One region of the Geobacillus sp. genome, then DNA from elsewhere that is predicted to be linked to it. Evidence: riboswitches for the same ligand, from Rfam matches in the RefSeq annotation. Region 1 holds a riboswitch; the other holds the start of a gene.
The links. A riboswitch is a leader RNA that binds a small molecule or an ion and turns the genes downstream of it on or off. The one in region 1 is predicted to bind S-adenosylmethionine.
Positions count from the first base shown of each region.

Region 1 (4,206 bases):
CAAAAGGCGTTTTTGCGCATGCTCGTTCTCCTTGGATTCGACGAGTCCAAACAGCAGCTGCTGTTGTTGTTTTGAAACGCATGGAAAGCGATGATCAGAGGAATCCGAGAAAACCGGTGAAAAACGATGATGTTCGCCAAATCGGTGGTTTTGTTGAAAAAGGAGAACCAATTTCACAAGGTTTCCCCACTTGAGAAGAGGCGTTGTCGAGTTGCCTTTTTCATGACATCATCAGTCCTCAATGGCGAAACGAGGTGAGGCGCAGCCGTTTTCGACCAGTTGCCAAGCGCCGGAGAAAGCGCTGTCAAAAACAGCCGCTCTCCGGCGCCTTTCGTTGCTTGTTACCCACGGACAAACGTTTTCGGCATGACGACCGCGACGACTTGCCCGCGGGCGCACAGTTCGCCGTTGGCGAACACTTCGGTGTCCACTTTCCATTTTTTCGGATGAATATCCGTCACAGTGCCGACGGCGACAAGCGGCACGCCATGCGGCGTCGGCTTGACGAAATCGACGTGAAGCGACGCAGTGACAAAGCGCGGCGGCGTTTCCCCGCTCCCTGGTTCATGGCCGTTTTTCCGATGCAAGGCAAGCGCCGCTGAACCGGTGCCGTGGCAATCAATGAGCGAGGCGATCAGCCCGCCGTACACAAACCCTGGAATCGCCGTATGTTCCGGACGCGGCGTATACACCGTCACCGTTTTGTCGCCCCGCCACCCGGTGCGGAAATGGTGGCCTTGTTCATTCAGACGCCCGCAGCCGTAGCACCAGGCGAATTCATCAGGGTAGTCGTCTTGAATCGCGTGCACGATCATTTCTTCCACGTCATCCTCCCCCTCTCTTTTTCTAGTATACCATTGAATCGAGAAGACGACGACTCCTACATGGACAGTTGTTGTCTAGCGGCAGGCAAGGCCATACGAAGAAAAATAGAACGAAGCGCCAATCGCCAGACGGCAAATTCATAGGCGGCCCAAACAGCTGGCCGCCTAGCGTGACGCCATTTATCGAGCAGGCTCGTAAAACTCGATCCATTCGCCGTCCGGGCCAAGGAAAAATAAGTATTTCGCCCCGTTTGGGAGCGTTGTAATTTCATCCCACACTAGCGGGACGCCGAGCGACTAAAGCCGTTCTTTCTCCTGCTCAATGCCTTCGACCGTAAACGCCACGTGGTGCACTTTTCCTTCCGTCGGCAAATCCGGATTGTATCCTTCGATCAGCTCGACAATGATCGAGCCGTCAATCCCTAAAAACGCCAATTTCATCGTGCCGTTCGTATGAATCATTTCGTCGAGCAGCTCCAAGCCGACGACGTTTTGATAAAACGCTTTCGATGCCTCGATGTCTTTCACTTGAATGCCGACATGCTCAAATTTTTTGACTGCCATTCGTCCCTCTTCCTTTCTATGACTCCATTAACCATACTGCTTGTAAATACGGCGTCATCTGCATCGGGAAAATCCCTTTTTTCCCAAGCTCTGTCCATATGTAGCGGTCAAGGGCGTACGGTCCGTCCGCCTTCCATTCGTCCGCCTCACTGTTGGTCAACAACAACGAAAAGGCTGTTCCTTGCGCTTCCCCATACAAATGAACGTATCCGTCCCCACGGTCGACATGCACCGCCGCCTTAGAGTCAAACCGGATGAGCTCCGCCTGCACACAGCGCATGACACAAACGGCGAACGCAGCGGCAGGGAGATGAGCGGCCATGCAAGCACGGAGCGAAACCGCCTCCTCCACTGTTTCTCCTTCACCTCCCATCGACAAAAACCCCCTTCGCCTCGGAATGAGGCGAAAGGGGTCATGAGCCGTTCTTATCATCCAAAGCGAAACCGCTTTGCGGGTGTTAGCACCTTGCCTGCGGCAGGTTGCTGTGGGGTCATCAAGCCCGTTCTCTCGCCCACTCTTGATAAGACGTATGCAATTTATCTTCTATCTTATCGTACATCATCAAAGGCAACAATCGTCATTGTTCGACTTCCGGTTGCTCGGACGTGACGCCGACATCTTTCCACGTCAGTTTCGAGCTCGGGTCAACCGTAAAGTTGGCGACGCGGTTGTTGACGGCATAAATGGACAAACCATACAACGTCGGGATGACCGGAACTTCTTCGTTCATCAGCTGTTGCCATTCACTGTAAATTTTCCGGCGATACTCCTTGTCAAACGCCTGCTCGGAATGGCCTTTTTCCAGCAGCTCATCATTTTTCTCGTTCACCCAACGCGAGTAGTTGAACATGGCGTTGCGGCCGTACAATCCGTACGGGTCGACGTCCGTTCCAGTTGACCAAGCGGCGGCGTAGACATCCACTTTCGGATCGTCTTTTTCGACCATATCGTAGAAGGAGTTGAACTCCGCCAAGCGTCCGTCTACAAGCTGAACATCGAGACCCACATCTTTCCAGCATTGCATATAAAATTTGGCCAGCGGTTCAGCGATGTCCCCACCGCTCATCGCCAAGAAGTTGATCTTGAATTTTTTGCCGTTTGGATCTTCGCGGAGGCCATCGCCATCCACATCTTTATATCCCGCTTCATCCAGCAATTGTTTCGCTTTTTCCGGATTGTACGTATACCCTTTGATGGAACTGTCATGATAGCCCGGGAACGACGGCGGAATGAGCGTGTTCGCCGGGAAGCGCAAACCATGATACAGGCGGTCGGCCACCTCTTGGTTGTTGATGGCGTACGCCATGGCTTGGCGCAGTTTTTTGTTTTGGAATTTCGGATTGTCCATTACGTTTTCCTGCTTTTTCGCATCCCAATGGCCGAGTTTAAAGCCGATATAGCTGTACGACAAACCCACTCTACCGATAAACTGAATGTTTTTCGTCCCTTTCGCGTTCAAATATTGGTCAGTCGGGAACCCAGCGACGTCAATTTCGCCTTTTTTCAGCGCTTGCAGGACGACTTGCGGGCTGACGACTTTCAAAATGACGCCTTCCAAGTTCGGTTTGCCAGCCCAGTAGTCATCATTGCGAACAAACTCTACCGACTCGCCCGGAACGATTTTCTTCACTTTAAACGGACCGAACCCGATCGGGTTTTTCCGGATTTTATCCGATTTCGCCAAGTCTTTGATCGGAATGTCTTTCAAGTAATGCTTCGGCAGCGGATACGCCCAAATGCCAGTCAACACCGACGGATTGGCCTGTTTCCATGTGATCGTCAACGTCTTTTTGTCGATGACTTTAATGCCGGAAATTTTATCCGCTTTGCCGCTGTGATATTCTTCCATCCCGACGATCCCTTGGATGAGCGCATCGCCATAGCGGACGCCGGTGTAATCTTTATGGCCGATGACCAAATACGCATACTCCAAGTCTTCAGCGGTCACCGGCTGGCCGTCATGCCAATTCACATTGTCTTTAATATGGATTGTCATCGTCTTTTTATCATCCGACAACTCATACGTGGCAGCCCCATCATTTGTAATTTCATAGTCACCGTTCGTCCGGAAAAGCGACTCGTCAAAAAATTGCAAAATCTCTGCGTCGGGCGCTCCGGTGTAGAATGCAGAGCTGAGCATCCCTTCAAACGGCGTATCGGACACAAGGCCGTATTTCAACACGCCGCCATCGATGATTTTCCCGTCGTTTTTCACCGTCATCGGGAATTTGCTGATGTCTTCCTTCTGAGCCGCCGGTTTTTCGTTATTGTTGCCCTTTCCGCTCGTTGTGTCGGATTTGCCCGTGCACCCGGCGAGCACGAGCAAGAGCGCGGCGAGAGCCGCCAGCCATTTTCTCTTCACATTTTCTTCCCCCTTATCCTAGTCGTTGTCTTGCATCAGCCGCACGTTTCAGCGCTTGGCCGATGAAATTTATGCACAGCATCATCACTAAAATAAGCAATGACGCAGGCAACCAAACCCACCATTTGTTTTGCAAAACATCCGGGTTGGTCGCATAGCTGACCAACGTCCCTAAGCTCGGCGTGCTCTCCGGCAGCCCGAAGCCAAGATACGTGAGCCCGGACTCGATGCCGATGTTGCCCGCCAAATTTAACGTCAAATTGACGATAATGATCGAGCTGAGGTTGGGCAAAATTTGAAAAATAATGATTTTCCAATCTGGCGTGCCGAGCGTTTTTGACGCGCTGACATAATCCAGCTCGCGCTCGGTCAGCGTTTTGGCGCGGATCAGCCGGGCTTTGCCCGTCCACAAAAACGCGCTCATGATCAAAATGAACGTCAATACATTATATTTA
Region 1 covers NZ_JAFWFM010000009.1:3,771-7,976, reverse strand. Annotated here, with positions in the region: gene IKE44_RS00610 (PaaI family thioesterase) at 342-824, opposite strand; partial or broken gene IKE44_RS00605 (VOC family protein) at 1,005-1,388, opposite strand; gene IKE44_RS00600 (hypothetical protein) at 1,405-1,761, opposite strand; SAM riboswitch class I at 1,812-1,916, opposite strand; gene opp4A (oligopeptide ABC transporter substrate-binding protein) at 1,967-3,751, opposite strand; gene IKE44_RS00590 (ABC transporter permease) at 3,765-4,206, opposite strand, start outside.

Region 2 (4,206 bases), on a different contig from region 1:
GCACGAACGGCACGATCAGCGATGCGCGCCTTGAGGAGCTGGCCGATGAACTCGAAGGGCGGGATGTGTACGTGCTCGCCGATGCCGACGAGGCGGGGGAAAAATTGCGCCGGCAGTTCCGCCGGGTGTTTCCGGAAGCAGGGCATATTTACATTGACCGGGCGTATCGCGAAGTGGCCGCCGCCCCGATCTGGCATTTGGCGCATGTGCTGCTGCGCGCCCATTTTGACGTCCGTATCGAATCGTTCATGAGAGGAAGAGGCGAGTGAACACAATCGGTCGAAACGATATTAAGCGAATGGTGGAAGGGGAGCCGCTTCTCGCTCTTTCGTTGTATACCCCACTGTGCGGCACGTGCCAGTTGGCGAGGCGCATGCTTGTTGTCCTAGAACAATTGTTTCCGGACATACCGTTTTGCGAAACGGACATCAACTACATCCCCGAGCAGGCGGCGGCGTGGAAAATTGAAAGCGTTCCGTGCTTGCTTCTTTTCGCCGGCGGAGAGATCATCGGCAAATGGTATGCGTTCCATTCGGTCCCTTATTTGTACGAAGCAATCCGCGCCCGTTTGCCGCGTTGACGATCCGCCATTTTTTGACGCCGTTTGACACATTTCATGGGAAATGACAAAAACGGCGTTGGTTCGCCACGGCGGCTGTCGAGATTTTTGTAAAGGATTCTCCCCCTTCGGCATGGAAATAAAAGGACAAAGGAGATGGGGGGAGGATGCTCAATGGAAATGTGCGAGTTGGTAGGACAGTTTATGGAACGGATGCAAACGTTGCGCCATTTGTTGCCGATTTTGCCGGATGAGCAGCTGTATGTTCGCTTTGAAAGCGAGGAAGAGACCGCCATGGTGGCGCTCGGCAAGGAGCTTACTGCCGGAAGGGAACCTGATGAACGGAACGTCTTGACGGTGCACGGCTCCAAAAAAGCACTTTGCTCGCTTTTAGACGGCGAGCTGAAGCTGCAGCAGCTCGTCCGGCTGCGCGAAGTGCATGTATCGGGAAGCTTTCGTCATCTGTTGCTGCTTGAGTCGCTCCTCCATTTGGCTAAGCCATATCGGCATGTTGGGTGAAATTTTTATTGACAATGTTCGACACAAGGTGATACAATCACAGTTGTAGTCAATCGAATAGGCGATTGTTGCGCTCTTATCAAGAGAGGTGGAGGGATGTGCCCAATGAAGCCCGGCAACCGTCAGCGCGTGCGCTGAAAAGGTGCCAATTCACACAAAGCGGCCTGCTTTGAGAGATAAGAGACGGAATGGTGCACAATACCTTTCTGTTCTCTGCGGGCAGAAAGGTTTTCTTTTTGCGCTCCGCCGCCTTGGGGAGGAAGGTGAAACGATGATTACACTCGAACATGTGACAAAGATCTATCAAGCGGCTAACGGCTCGGTCACGGCCGTCGACAATGTGTCGCTTGAGATTCGCGAAGGGGAAATTTTCGGCATTATCGGCTACAGCGGCGCGGGGAAAAGTACGCTCATCCGCTTGCTCAATGGGCTCGAGAAGCCGACGGGTGGCCGGGTGGTCGTCGCCGGCCGCGACATGGGGCGCATCAAAGGGCGGGAGCTGCGCAAGGCGCGTCAAGAGATCGGGATGATTTTCCAACATTTCAACTTGCTTTGGTCGCGCACAGTGCGGGAAAACATTGCGTTTCCGCTCGAGATTGCGGGTGTTCCGAAAGCGGAGCGGCAAAAACGGGTCGATGAATTGATCGAGCTCGTCGGGCTCACGGGGCGGGAAGAGGCGTATCCGTCGCAGTTGAGCGGCGGGCAAAAGCAGCGTGTCGGCATTGCCCGGGCGCTCGCCAACAACCCGAAAGTGCTGCTTTGCGACGAGGCGACATCGGCGTTGGACCCGCAGACGACCGATGCGATTTTGGACTTGCTCGTTGACATCAACAAGCGGCTCGGGCTGACGATCGTGCTGATCACCCATGAAATGCACGTCATCCGCAAAATTTGCGACCGCGTCGCCGTGATGGAAAACGGCAAAATCGTTGAGCAAGGCGACGTGTTGCACGTGTTCCGCAACCCGCAGCAGCCGATCACGAAGCGGTTCGTCAAGCAGCTCGTCGAGCCGGAAGAGACGGAAGAGGCGATTTCCCATTTGTTTGGCCAATACCCGAGCGGGCTGATCGCGCAGCTGACGTTTGTCGGCGCGGCGGCCGGCCAGCCGCTCATCAGCCAGGTCGTGCGGCAATTTGCCGTCGATATGAATATTTTGCAAGGGAAAATTTCGCAAACCCATCAAGGCGCTTATGGGGTGCTGTTTGTGCACATCAATGGGGCGGCGGATGAAATTGACCGGGCGCTTGGCTACATTCAAAGCCAGCAGGTGGCGGTGGAGGTGATTCACGATGCTCGCTAACCTCCTGCCGAACGTCCAATGGGAGACGATGTGGGCGGCGACGGTCGAGACGCTGTATATGACGGGAGTGGCGGTGGCGGCCACTTTCGTTCTCGGAATCGTTCTTGGCTTGCTTCTATTTTTGACAGCGAAGGGCAACCTATGGGAAAACCGGTTTGTCAATACCGTGATTGCGGCGTTTGTGAACATTTTCCGCTCCATTCCGTTTATTATTTTGATCATTTTGCTCATTCCGTTTACCACCTGGCTCGTCGGGACGATGCTTGGCGCCAATGCGGCGCTGCCGGCTTTGGTGATTGGGGCCGCGCCGTTTTACGCCCGCATGGTGGAGATTGCCCTTCGCGAAATTGATAAAGGCGTCATCGAAGCAGCCCAAGCGATGGGCGCCTCAACGTGGACGATCATTTGGAAAGTGTTGCTGCCGGAGTCATTGCCGGCGCTTGTCTCCGGCATTACGGTGACGGCGGTGTCGCTCGTCAGCTATACAGCGATGGCTGGAGCCATCGGCGCCGGCGGGCTTGGGAACTTGGCGTATTTGGAAGGGTTCCATCGCAACCATAACGATGTGACATTTGTCGCAACCGTATTGGTGTTGGTCATTGTATTTATCATTCAGCTGATCGGTGACTTTGTCACTTCGAAAATCGATAAACGATAAAGGGGGAAACAACTGATGAAGAAATGGTTGGGTGTGTTGCTCGCCGCCATTCTCGTGCTCGCTTTGGCGGCATGCGGCGGCAACAATAACGACAGCGCGGAAGGCGGCAAAGACGGCAAATTGGTGAAGTTGAAAGTCGGTGCGTCGAACGTGCCGCATGCGGAAATTTTGGAAAAAGCGAAACCGATTTTGAAAGAAAAAGGCATCGACTTGGAGATCATTACGTTCCAAGATTACATCTTGCCGAACAAAGCGCTGGCTGAGAAGCAAATCGACGCCAACTATTTCCAACACATTCCGTATTTGAAATCGCAAAAGAAAGAGTACGGCTATGATTTCGTCAATGCCGGCAGCATTCATATCGAGCCGATCGGCTTATACTCGAAAAAATACAAAAGCATTGAAGAACTGCCGGACGGCGCGACGATCATCATGAGCAACTCGGTCGCCGACCATGGCCGCATTTTGTCGATGCTGCAAGAAAAGGGGCTCATTAAGCTGAAACCGGGCATCGATAAAACGAAAGCGACGGTCAACGACATCGTCGAAAACCCGAAACATTTGAAATTTAAAGCGGACGTCGATGCTGGACTTCTGCCGCAAATTTACAAAAACGGCGAAGGCGATGCGGTTTTGATCAACGCCAACTATGCGCTTGACGCCGGTTTGGACCCGGCGAAAGACCCGATCGCCGTGGAGTCGCCGAAAAACAATCCGTATGTGAACATTGTGGCGGTGCGCAAAGGCGATGAAAACCGGAAAGAAATCAAAACGCTTGTCGAAGTGCTGCAATCGAAAGAAATCCAAGATTTCATCAAAGAAAAATACCACGGCGCCGTCATTCCAGCGGCGACAAACAATCAATAACGGAAGCGAATCGCTTCCGTTATTTTTTGCACAAAAAAGAGCCGCCCGAAAGTTCAAAACCGTTTTGGATGGAGAGACGCCGCGGCCGGTCTGTTTTCCCGCGCTTCATCGGTTGTTCAAACGCGCCAGTACGGCGGCGAGCATGACGATGATGACGCAGTTTTGCAGGGCGACCACTGTCGTTAAACTGAAGATGACGTCCCCGTGTTCACCGAGAATGCTGCCGATGATGATCCATGCCAAAAACGAAGCGAAAGCGGCGGTTAAGGCAAAGACAACCCAACGAATCAATGGCATTGCCCC
Region 2 covers NZ_JAFWFM010000218.1:17,609-21,814, reverse strand. Annotated here, with positions in the region: gene IKE44_RS12820 (ribonuclease M5) at 1-269, shown strand, start outside; gene IKE44_RS12815 (thioredoxin family protein) at 266-580, shown strand; gene IKE44_RS12810 (hypothetical protein) at 734-1,078, shown strand; SAM riboswitch class I at 1,152-1,261, shown strand; gene IKE44_RS12805 (methionine ABC transporter ATP-binding protein) at 1,350-2,378, shown strand; gene IKE44_RS12800 (methionine ABC transporter permease) at 2,368-3,036, shown strand; gene IKE44_RS12795 (MetQ/NlpA family ABC transporter substrate-binding protein) at 3,052-3,903, shown strand; gene IKE44_RS12790 (hypothetical protein) at 4,009-4,200, opposite strand.
Region 2: another riboswitch for S-adenosylmethionine. It lies ahead of IKE44_RS12805 (methionine ABC transporter ATP-binding protein); the one in region 1 lies ahead of IKE44_RS00600 (hypothetical protein).